2 regions of the Mesorhizobium sp. BHbdii genome follow, and region 2 is predicted to be linked to the other one. Evidence: riboswitches for the same ligand, from Rfam matches in the RefSeq annotation. Region 2 holds a riboswitch; the other holds the start of a gene.
What was found. A riboswitch is a leader RNA that binds a small molecule or an ion and turns the genes downstream of it on or off. The one in region 2 is predicted to bind cobalamin.
Positions count from the first base shown of each region.

Region 1: linked by a shared signal. The riboswitch ahead of ACWTU8_RS13550 (aromatic ring-hydroxylating oxygenase subunit alpha) and the one ahead of ACWTU8_RS06130 (CbtB domain-containing protein) in region 2 are both predicted to bind cobalamin.

Region 1 is NZ_JBSPKX010000002.1:180,109-184,886, reverse strand. It holds gene ACWTU8_RS13555 (2Fe-2S iron-sulfur cluster-binding protein) at 1-720, opposite strand, end outside; gene ACWTU8_RS13550 (aromatic ring-hydroxylating oxygenase subunit alpha) at 744-1,991, opposite strand; cobalamin riboswitch at 2,207-2,409, opposite strand; gene ACWTU8_RS13545 (DUF680 domain-containing protein) at 2,930-3,136, shown strand; gene ACWTU8_RS13540 (DUF680 domain-containing protein) at 3,228-3,455, shown strand; gene ACWTU8_RS13535 (DUF680 domain-containing protein) at 3,528-3,746, shown strand; gene ACWTU8_RS13530 (ABC transporter ATP-binding protein) at 3,843-4,778, opposite strand, start outside.
Region 2 is NZ_JBSPKX010000001.1:1,248,799-1,253,576, reverse strand. It holds gene cbiB (adenosylcobinamide-phosphate synthase CbiB) at 1-768, shown strand, start outside; gene cobO (cob(I)yrinic acid a,c-diamide adenosyltransferase) at 1,111-1,728, opposite strand; gene cobU (bifunctional adenosylcobinamide kinase/adenosylcobinamide-phosphate guanylyltransferase) at 1,730-2,251, opposite strand; gene ACWTU8_RS06135 (CbtA family protein) at 2,244-3,020, opposite strand; gene ACWTU8_RS06130 (CbtB domain-containing protein) at 3,036-3,215, opposite strand; cobalamin riboswitch at 3,253-3,454, opposite strand; gene ACWTU8_RS06125 (Rieske 2Fe-2S domain-containing protein) at 3,685-4,077, shown strand; gene ACWTU8_RS06120 (SRPBCC family protein) at 4,055-4,504, shown strand; gene ACWTU8_RS06115 (SRPBCC family protein) at 4,438-4,778, shown strand, end outside.

The sequences.
Region 1 (4,778 bases), on a different contig from region 2:
CTCAAGCATCTGCCGCACGGCGCGCATGAACGGGTCGGGACCACAGCAGAAAATTTCGCGCTCGCGAAAATCGGGCGCCAGCAGCGGCAGCCGTATCGCGTCGATCCGGCCCATATGGCCGAACCAGCCCTCGCGGCTGGAGCGCTCCTCGATCATGAAGCCAAGCGTTAGGCCCGGCATGCGGCTGCCGAGCAGTTCGAGCTCCTTGCGGAAGATGATCTCCTCGGGCTTTCGTGCGCAGTTGACGAAGCCGACATCTGTCCATGGCGCGCAGTCGTTCAGCCAGCGCAGCATTGACATCATCGGCGTCACGCCGGAGCCGGCCGAAATGAACAGATACTTGGCCGCGGGGTGGCTGTGCAGCGAAAAGTCGCCGGTCGGCCCATAGGCTTTCACGTGAACGCCGGGTTTGAGATTGTCGAACATCCAGCGTGTGCCGAGGCTGCCGGCCTGCGCTTTCACCGTCACCGCGATCGAGAACGGCCGCGACGGCGAGGACGACAGCGTATAGGTCCGCATCAGCGGGCCGTCAGTGGTCGGCAGTTCCAGTGTCACGAACTGCCCCGGTCTGTAGCGGAACCAGGTCTGGTTGTCGGAGCGGAAGGTGAAAGTCTTCACGTCAGGCGCCTCGTCGCTGACGCCGATCACTTCCAGCACCTGAAGCCTGTCGTTCCAGGGCGCCATCTCGTCGAGATGGCGGTAGAGCCCGAGATCCGTCATCGCATTCATACCCTTGACCTTTCTCAGGCGACGCTGCGCAACGCCGGCCGGCCGTCCTCGGCAAGGCGCGGCCCGATGAAGGAGGCGTACCATTCGACGAACTGGATGACGCCGCCCTCATGCAGTTCAGAATAGGGGCCGGGCTCATAGGCCGGCGACAGGATGCCGAAGGCGTTTTCCTCGACGATGCGGCGGTCCTGATCGTTGGTCTCGGTCCAGACATGGGTGAGTTCGGCGAGATCGTAATCGACGCCTTCGACCGCGTCCTTGTGGACGAGCCATTTGGTGGTGACGGCCGTTTCCGTGGCGCTGATCGGCAGCACGCGGAAGGTGACGGCATGGTCGCCGAGGATGTGGTTCCAGGTCGTCGGATAGTGATAGAGCAGCAGCGAGCCGATGCGCTCGGTCGAAACGCTGTCGGAAAGGTTCTTCTTCACCGCGCGTCTTCCCGTCATCGTGTAGCTGACGGCATCGCGCAAGAGCGGCGCGCGGGTGGCACGATACTGCCCGGCCGGATCGATGCGGAACTTGCTCGGCAAGCCCGCCGCCTCGCATTTCGCCCAGTGCGCAAGCATCTCCGGATCGCTATCGGCGCCCTGCACGCCAGTCACGGTCGGCGCTTCCGGGAATGTCTTGCACAGTTCCGGATGGTTGCCGGCGCAATGGTAGCACTCGCGGTTGTTTTCCCAGACGAGCTTCCAGTTGCCCTTCTCGACGATGGTCGATTCGAAGGCGATTTTTGCGTCGCGCAGCCGGTGCGGCAGGAGGTAAGGCTCGATCATGGCGCGCATCGGCGCGAAATCGGCGGGCTCCTTGGCCAGGCAGATGAAGATGTAGCCGCCAACGCTTTCGCAAGCCACCGGCTTCAGGCTGAACTGGCTCTTGTCGAAGCCGTCCGCCATCTGCCTTGCGAACAAAAGCCGGCCATCCAGCTCGTAGGTCCACTGGTGATAGGGGCAGACGAGCTTCGCCGCCGTGCCTTTGTCGGCGTTGCAGACGCGGCTGCCGCGATGCCGGCAGGAATTGTGGAAGGCATTGATCCTGCCTTGCTGGTCGCGGACCAGCACAACCGGATAGTCGCCTATCTGGGCAGTGATGTAGCTGCCCGGCTTCGGCAACTCGCAATCGTGGCCGATGAACAGCCAGTCGCGATACCAGATCAGCTCCATGTCGAGCTTGAAGAAATCGGCATCGGTATAGAAGGGCTGCTCGAGCGAATAGCCTGCCCTGCGGCCGTGCAAGAGCCTCAGCATGTCGTTGCGCGCTTCCATTTCCTGTCCTTATAGCCGTCGCATCGGCCCGAAATCGGAATCGATTTCGGAAAGCACGATGCGCAATTCAAAAGTCTTGGAGCGTGTTTTGTGCGTCCACATGGACGCACGTCGCTCCAAAGACTGAACTGGTGGTGATGGAGGAAGGATCGCTCGCAGACCGGCGACAGGCCAGACATGCATCATCCACCTCTTGACCGCCCACCGCGATCAGTCGTGTCTAGAAATCTCGGGCTGGTTTCCGGGCTCTGGAGTGTCCTTGCGGACTCATCGCGACACCTTCCCAGGCTTGTGGCCCAGTGGTCTCCCGTTGCGACTTGAACTCCACCACCGTTGCGGGGGCAGCGCCGGGTTCTGACCGGCTTCCCAATTCTCCGCTTCGTCGTCACCAAGCGGCACCTGAGTTGGCGTGATCTAATCATGACGGCTGGCTGACTGTCGGCATGAAAGCGACATCGTATCCATGCGGCGCGACACGGCGGCGAAACCCTGTGGGCCGGGATTTGAGGGGGGATGAATTTGCACCCGGCTGCGAGCGCTGCCGGTTCTGAAAGCACGCCGGATTTAACCATTGCAGGGCGCCTAAATGGTTAATGATTCGACAACAACTCAGCACCGGCTTTTTAAGCCGCTTCTAAAATCGAACCGAACGGTTCGTTTCTGTTGACAATGCGTGCATGACGCTGTGAACGCAGGTCCGGCAATTCGTCAAATGGTCGAATGGCGCCTTGGCATAAACCTCTGAAACAAAACACAAAATAACACTATTGGAAGCATCTGGTACAATTTCAAGGTGTAGATTCTTGGTCCACACGGAACAACTTAGTGATTGGAATCCGCCGAATGGCCTTCCCACATCGGGGCTGTCCGAACGACGCGAATTCCTCCCAAGACACGCCGCTAGACGGACGGAAAATTAAGATACTGGAGTACCAAAAATGAAAAAGATTGCTCTTACTGCCGTCGCCGTTCTGGCCATCACCGGCAGCGCCTTTGCTGGCAGCGACCATTATGGGTCCAACGGCGCCAACCAGCCGGCCGCTGCGGTCGACAACAGCTCGTATACGGCTTCCATTCAGAAGCCGGCTCACGCTGAAAAGCCCGTTGTCCAGGGCGCCGACCGCAACCTTTTCGGCAACAATTAACAGCTGATCCCAAACAGCAGAGCGGCGTTGTCTTTTCATAAAGACCGCTGCCGCCGCGCTGAGGGGATATGACAATTCAGGAGTACTAGAAATGAAGAAGATCATTCTTGCCGCCGCCGCCGCCATTCTGGCCGTCTCCGGCAGCGCTTTTGCCGGCAGCGACAATTTTGGATCGAACGGCGCCAACCAACCGGCCGCTGCGGTCGACAACAGCTCGTACACGGCTTCGATTCAGAATTCGGCTTCGGCGCAGAAGCCGGTTCAGGCTGACGAGAAGCCCGTCCACGGCAGCGACCGTAACCTCTTCGGCAACAACTAATGTCGATCCCAACAGCAGCGGCGGCATTTGCCCGCCGCGTTGGTGGAACACGAAAAATCCAGGAGTACTGAAATGACGAAGATCGTTCTTGCGACCGCCGCCGTTCTGGCCGTCGCCGGCAGCGCATTTGCCGGTAGCGACAATTATGGATCGAACGGCGCCAACCAACCGGCCGTAGCGGTCGACAGCTCGTACACGGCTTCGATCCAGAATTCGGCCTCGGCGCAGAATCCGGTTCCGGCTGACGAGAGGCCTGTCCACGGCAGCGACCGCAACCTGTTCGGCCGCTAACAGCGACCTGAACGCACAAGAGCGGCGGGCTTTGCCCGCCGCTCTTGTTTTTTGCCTTCGCCAAACTGCCTGTATCCAGCAGTTAGGCCGCCAGCCTCAGGCTGCCTTTGCTTCCGCTTTGTGGAGTGTGAAGGAATGTCCGTCGGCATCGAAAATATGCAGGTCGCCGGCATCGGCATTCAACCGCAGCGCAGCACCCCGCTTGACCTCGACATTGCCGGGCAGCTTGGTCACCAGCGGCAGTTCGGAGCGGCCGATGTCGACATAGACGAGCTGAACCTCGCCGAGTTGCTCGACATAGTCCACCGTTCCCTCGAAAAGATAATCCGTCCCGGTGGCGATCATCAGATCCTCCGGCCGCACGCCGAAGCTCACCGAAGCGCCCTTCACTGACGCTGGCGTGGCGATCGGCACCGTCGCCTTGCGCCCGCCGACATGACTGACGACGGTCGGGTCGCCTGATTTGTCGATCGTCGCCGGCAGGATGTTCATTGCCGGCGAGCCGATGAACTGGGCAACGAACAGATTGCCGGGTTTCTTGTAGAGATCCATCGGCGTGCCGACCTGCTCGATATGGCCCTCCTTGAGCACCACGATGCGGTCTGCCAGCGTCATCGCCTCCACCTGGTCGTGGGTGACGTAGATCATCGTTGTAGCCGGCATCGACTCCTTGAGCTTGGCGATCTCGATGCGGGTGGCGACGCGCAGTGCCGCGTCGAGGTTCGACAGCGGCTCGTCGAACAGGAAAACCTTCGGGTTGCGCACGATGGCGCGGCCGATGGCGACGCGCTGGCGCTGGCCGCCCGACATCGCCTTGGGCAGGCGGTCGAGATATTTTGTCAGCTGCAGGATTTCCGCGGCCTGGCGCACTCGCTTGTCGATCTCTGCCTTGCTCTCCTTGCCGATCTTCATAGAGAACGCCATGTTGTCGTAGACGGTCATGTGCGGATAGAGCGCATAGGACTGGAACACCATGGCGATGCCCCGCTTCGACGGCGGCACGTCGTTGACCACCTCGCCGTCGATCCTGAG
Region 2 (4,778 bases):
GTGCCGGCCGCCATCGCCTTCGCCGTGGAAACCATGCTTTCGGGCATTCCAGCCGGACTGGTCCTCACGGCAATCCTGGCGACGTCGCTGCTGTCGCAGAAGAGCCTGGCCGAGCATGTCGAGGCGGTGGCCGACGGACTGGACAATGGTGGACTCGACATCGGCCGTGCTGCCGTCTCAAGGATCGTCGGCCGCGATCCGGAAAAGCTCGATAGAGCCGGCGTCTGCCGCGCGGCGATCGAAAGCCTGGCCGAGAATTTTTCCGACGGCGTCGTTGCGCCCGTCTTCTGGATCGGCGTCGGCGGGCTGGCCGGCGGCGTCGCCTACAAGGCCGCCAACACGGCCGATTCGATGATCGGCCACCGCACCCCGCGCCACGAGGCCTTCGGCAGGGCGGCAGCGCGCTTCGACGATCTGATCAACCTGCCGGCGTCGCGGCTGACCGCACTGCTCATCGTGGGTGCCTCTTTCTTCGTCAAAGGCGCCGATGCGGGCAACGCCTGGCGCACCGTGCAGCGCGACGCGACAAAGCACCGCTCGCCCAATGCCGGCTGGCCGGAGGCGGCGATGGCCGGCGCGCTCGGCCTGGCGCTCGCCGGCCCGCGTTCCTATGACGGCGTCATGGTCGACGATGCGTTCATGGGCGAAGGCGGCCACCGCGATGCCGAGAGCGCCGACATCAGGCGGGCGCTGAAACTCTATCGGGTCGCCGACTTTTTGCTGATCGCGCTGTTCGGCTTGGTGTCGGTGATTGTCGTCGGTGCGTGACGGCAGTGCAACGCGGCCGGTCGAGATCGGCAAAAAGTAAAAACCCGCCTCGGGGCGGGTCATAGGCGCAAATCAGCACCATCTGCCGTCACAAAGCAAGGAATCGCGAGCTCGCGACCAGGACGAACGCTTCAGGTCAGCGCTAACCCTCACCCTCACCCTTTCCCTTTCCCTTTCCGAGTAAAGGACGGGGAGAGGGGGATCGCCAGCGTTGCGGCCAAGCCACTTCTCCCCGTCCTTCGCGGGGAGAAGGTCCCGGCAGGGGTTGAGGGGCGGCGCCGACTTTCGATAATCGGTCGTCTCCAGTACGAGTTACGTGCTGCCCAACCGCGGGCAAAACGCTCAAAACTCTATGCCTTGCTGTGCCTTCACGCCGGCGGAAAAGTGATGCTTGGTCACGCACATCTCGGTGACAAGATCGGCGGCATCGACCAGCGCCGGTCTGGCGTTGCGGCCTGTGGCGACGACATGCAGGTTTTCGCGGCGCCCTTTCAGCGCCGCCACCACTTTGTCGAGATCGAGATAATCGTAGCGCAGCGCGATGTTCAGTTCGTCGAGCACCAGAAGGCTGATCGATGGCTCGGCCATCAGCTCGAGCGCCTTGGCCCAGGCCGCTTCGGCGGCGGCGACGTCGCGCTTCAGATCCTGCGTTTCCCAGGTGAAGCCCTCGCCCATTGTATGCCAGACGACCCGGTCGCCGAAGGCGGCAAAGGCGTCCTTCTCGCCGGTGTGCCATTTGCCCTTGATGAACTGGACGACGCCGACGCGCCTGCCGTAGCCGAGCATCCTCAGCGCCAGCCCGAAGGCGGCAGTGGTCTTGCCCTTGCCGGGCCCGGTGTTGACGATCAGCAGCCCCTTCTCGACCGTCTTTGCCGCGACCTCGGCGTCCTGCACCGCTTTGCGCTTGGCCATCTTGGCGCGATGGCGCTCCTCGTCCTTGGGATCGATAGTATCAGCCATGTCACTTCACCTTGAGCGGCAGCCCCACCACCATCAGCAGCACCGTATCGGACACTGCCGCGACTTGCTGGTTGAGCCGGCCGGCGGCATCGCGAAACCGGCGAGCCAACGCATTGTCCGGCACGATGCCCTGGCCGACCTCGTTGGAAACCACGAACCACGGCCCGCGCGGTCGTGACAGCACATCCGCCAGCCCTCGGCATTCGGCCTCAACGTCATGTTCGGCCAGCATATGGTTGGTCAGCCACAAAGTCAGGCAGTCGATCAGGACGGGCCGGCCGTCAGGCAGCGCCTCGATCGCGCCGACGAGATCGAGCGGCGCGTCGATGGTCGTCCAGCCCTCGCCGCGCCGCGACCGATGCAGCGCAATCCGTTCGCGCATCTCGTCGTCATAGGCTTGCGCCGTGGCGATATAGGCCCACGGCGCCGGGCAGGCCGTCGCCAATTTTTCGGCATGCGCGCTCTTGCCGGAGCGTGCACCGCCGATGACCAGGGTCAGCGTCCCGGCAACGCGATCAGGCAAAGCTGTCGCGCAGGCCGGTCGCGGTGCCGGTCAAGCGGCCACGCACCACGCCGACGATGCCGCCGAGCACCAGCCAGAACACCAGATTGGTCAGCGTCACCGCCACCACGAACTGGTGATGCAGGCCTTCTGGGATCGGCGATTCGAAACTGTCGGGCTGCGGCGCGCCGACGATATGCGGCGCCACGATCAACGCTACGGCAATCAGCGCCAGTGGCAAGGACTTGCGGAAGGCAAGCAGGCCGAGACCCGCCGCGGTCGCCATCACGGTCGCCGTCCACCAGATCTGGCGCTGGGTGAGATCGGCCGCCGGCATCGCCGGCAATTCGGGCGGCAGGCCAAGGTTCGGAGCCAGCGTGAATACGGCAAAGCCGGCAAAGCCCCAGAACAGGCCCTGACGCCAATTGCCGATGCCGCCGGCGAACTCCGAAGCGGCGACCAAGATCAGCGCAAAGCCGATGCCGGTGACCACATTGGCAACGATATTGAAGGCGAAGCGCTCGAAACCGTCGGCCGGCGTCCAGCCCTCCTCTTCCGGGGCGGCAGCTTCGGCCGGCGCTGGCGCCGCGCTGGTCATGGCATTCGTATCCCCGGCGTTCGCAGCCGGCGCCGCGGCATGGTCATGCGTGTGACCACCGCCGGCCTGTTCGTAGACTTCCGCTTTCAGAATGAGCGGCACCGTGGCATAGGCCTGCATGCAGGCGAGAACGACGCCTGCCACAAGCCCTGCGATCGCCGCGATGAACACGACGTTGCGAAACAATGTCATGATGTCAGCCCCTCGTCAGTGGCAGGGGAACGCCATCGAATGGCGATAGTCGTGAGCGGCATTGTGGACCGCGTCGATATGCGAGAAGCCGACAAAGCCCATCACGAAAATGCCGAGAAATGCAGCAAGCGCCAGCTGCACAAAGCGCGACTGCGAGGAGACGGAAGTGCCGAGCGAGACGGAAGCGGTATTCATGTCTTGTCCTTTCGCCCTCCACCCGAGGGCATAGAAGTCAGTTTTCCTGTCGCCGGCAGGTCTCCTGGCTCGCGGATCAACGCCCTTCCCCACCTTCCCGAAGAAACTCTTCAGTGGCATATGGAGAGGACTAACCGCACACAGTTGCGGGGGCAGCCACGGCATTGGGCAACAATTCGCCCTCACCGCATTCCCTTTAGGGCGCCGTGCGTCCGAATGGACGCACAAGGACGCTCTAACACTTAGACTCTGCGCATGACCTTTCCGGAACCGATTCCGGCTCCGGGATCATGCGCGGCTCCAAACGGAACCGACGACAGCTGCGACTATAGGCAGAATCGTCGCGTCCGGCAAACCAAATTCCGCCAGCCACCAGCGCGAATGCGCCTCTCGGCAGGCCAGCCAGCCCGGCGCCGCGATTGACAATGTTCGCGACCGGGTGTCGGCTGGCGTATCACAGGAGCCGGTCATGCAGCCCAGCCCGAGCGAGCACGATCCCTATAACGGTTTGACGCGACTTGAACCGTCGCTGCCGTCATCGGCCTACTGGGACATCGAGGCCTATCAGCGCGATCTCGACGCCATCTGGTATCGAAGCTGGCTGCTCGTCTGCCGAGAGGCCGACCTTGCCCAGCCGCTGGCGTTCAGGACGTTCCGTGTCGGCACTCAGGAGATCGTCGTGCTGCGCGACGAGACCGGCGAGCTGCGCGCCTTCCACAACACCTGTCGGCATCGCGGCTCGCAGCTTTGCCGGGGGAGCGAAGGTCGGCTGAAGGCCGCGGCTCGTCACTTGCCCCTACCACGCCTGGTCCTATTCGCTGCGCGGCGATCTCGTGCGCGTGCCGTCGAGATCGCTGCCTGAAGGCTTCGACAAGGCCGATCATCCACTTTACCGCGTAGCGCTGTCGGCATGGGGCGGTTTCGTCTTCGTCAATCTCAGGGAAGACGCCGACGGTTCGGCCGAGACATCCTTCGATCCCGCCTCTGGCGACCTCGCCAACTGGCCGCTGGAGACGCTGGTGTCAAGCCATATGCTGCGCAAGGTCATGAACTGCAACTGGAAGATCTTCTGGGAGAATTTCAACGAGTGCCTGCATTGCCCAGGCGTCGACAAGGACCTGTCGCGGCTGGTGTCGATCTATGGCCGCGGCCTGATGGGTCGGGACGACGACCCCGAATGGGCCCGTCACGCCGACAATGATGCGCCGGAGTTTCCGGTGGCCTGCGGGCCGGAGCCGAGACATGGTCGCGAGACGGGCGCGTCCACGGCCCGGTCTTTCCCGACCTGACTTCAGCCGAGCGTTCCGCCGGGCAGACCTACGCCACCAACCTGTCGTCGATGTTCATCGTCGGCCATGTCGACTATGTCAGGACCGTGCGGCTGGTGCCGCTCGGCTCGGAGCAGACCGAACTGACCGCCGAATGGCTTTTTTCGTCCGAAGCGCTCGCCAATCCAACGGCTGATATCGACAACATCGTCGCTTTCGGCAGGCAGGTGCTGGAGGAGAGCGCTGATATCTGCGAGATCAACCAGAAAGACTGCGCTCGATGCGCCACAAGGCC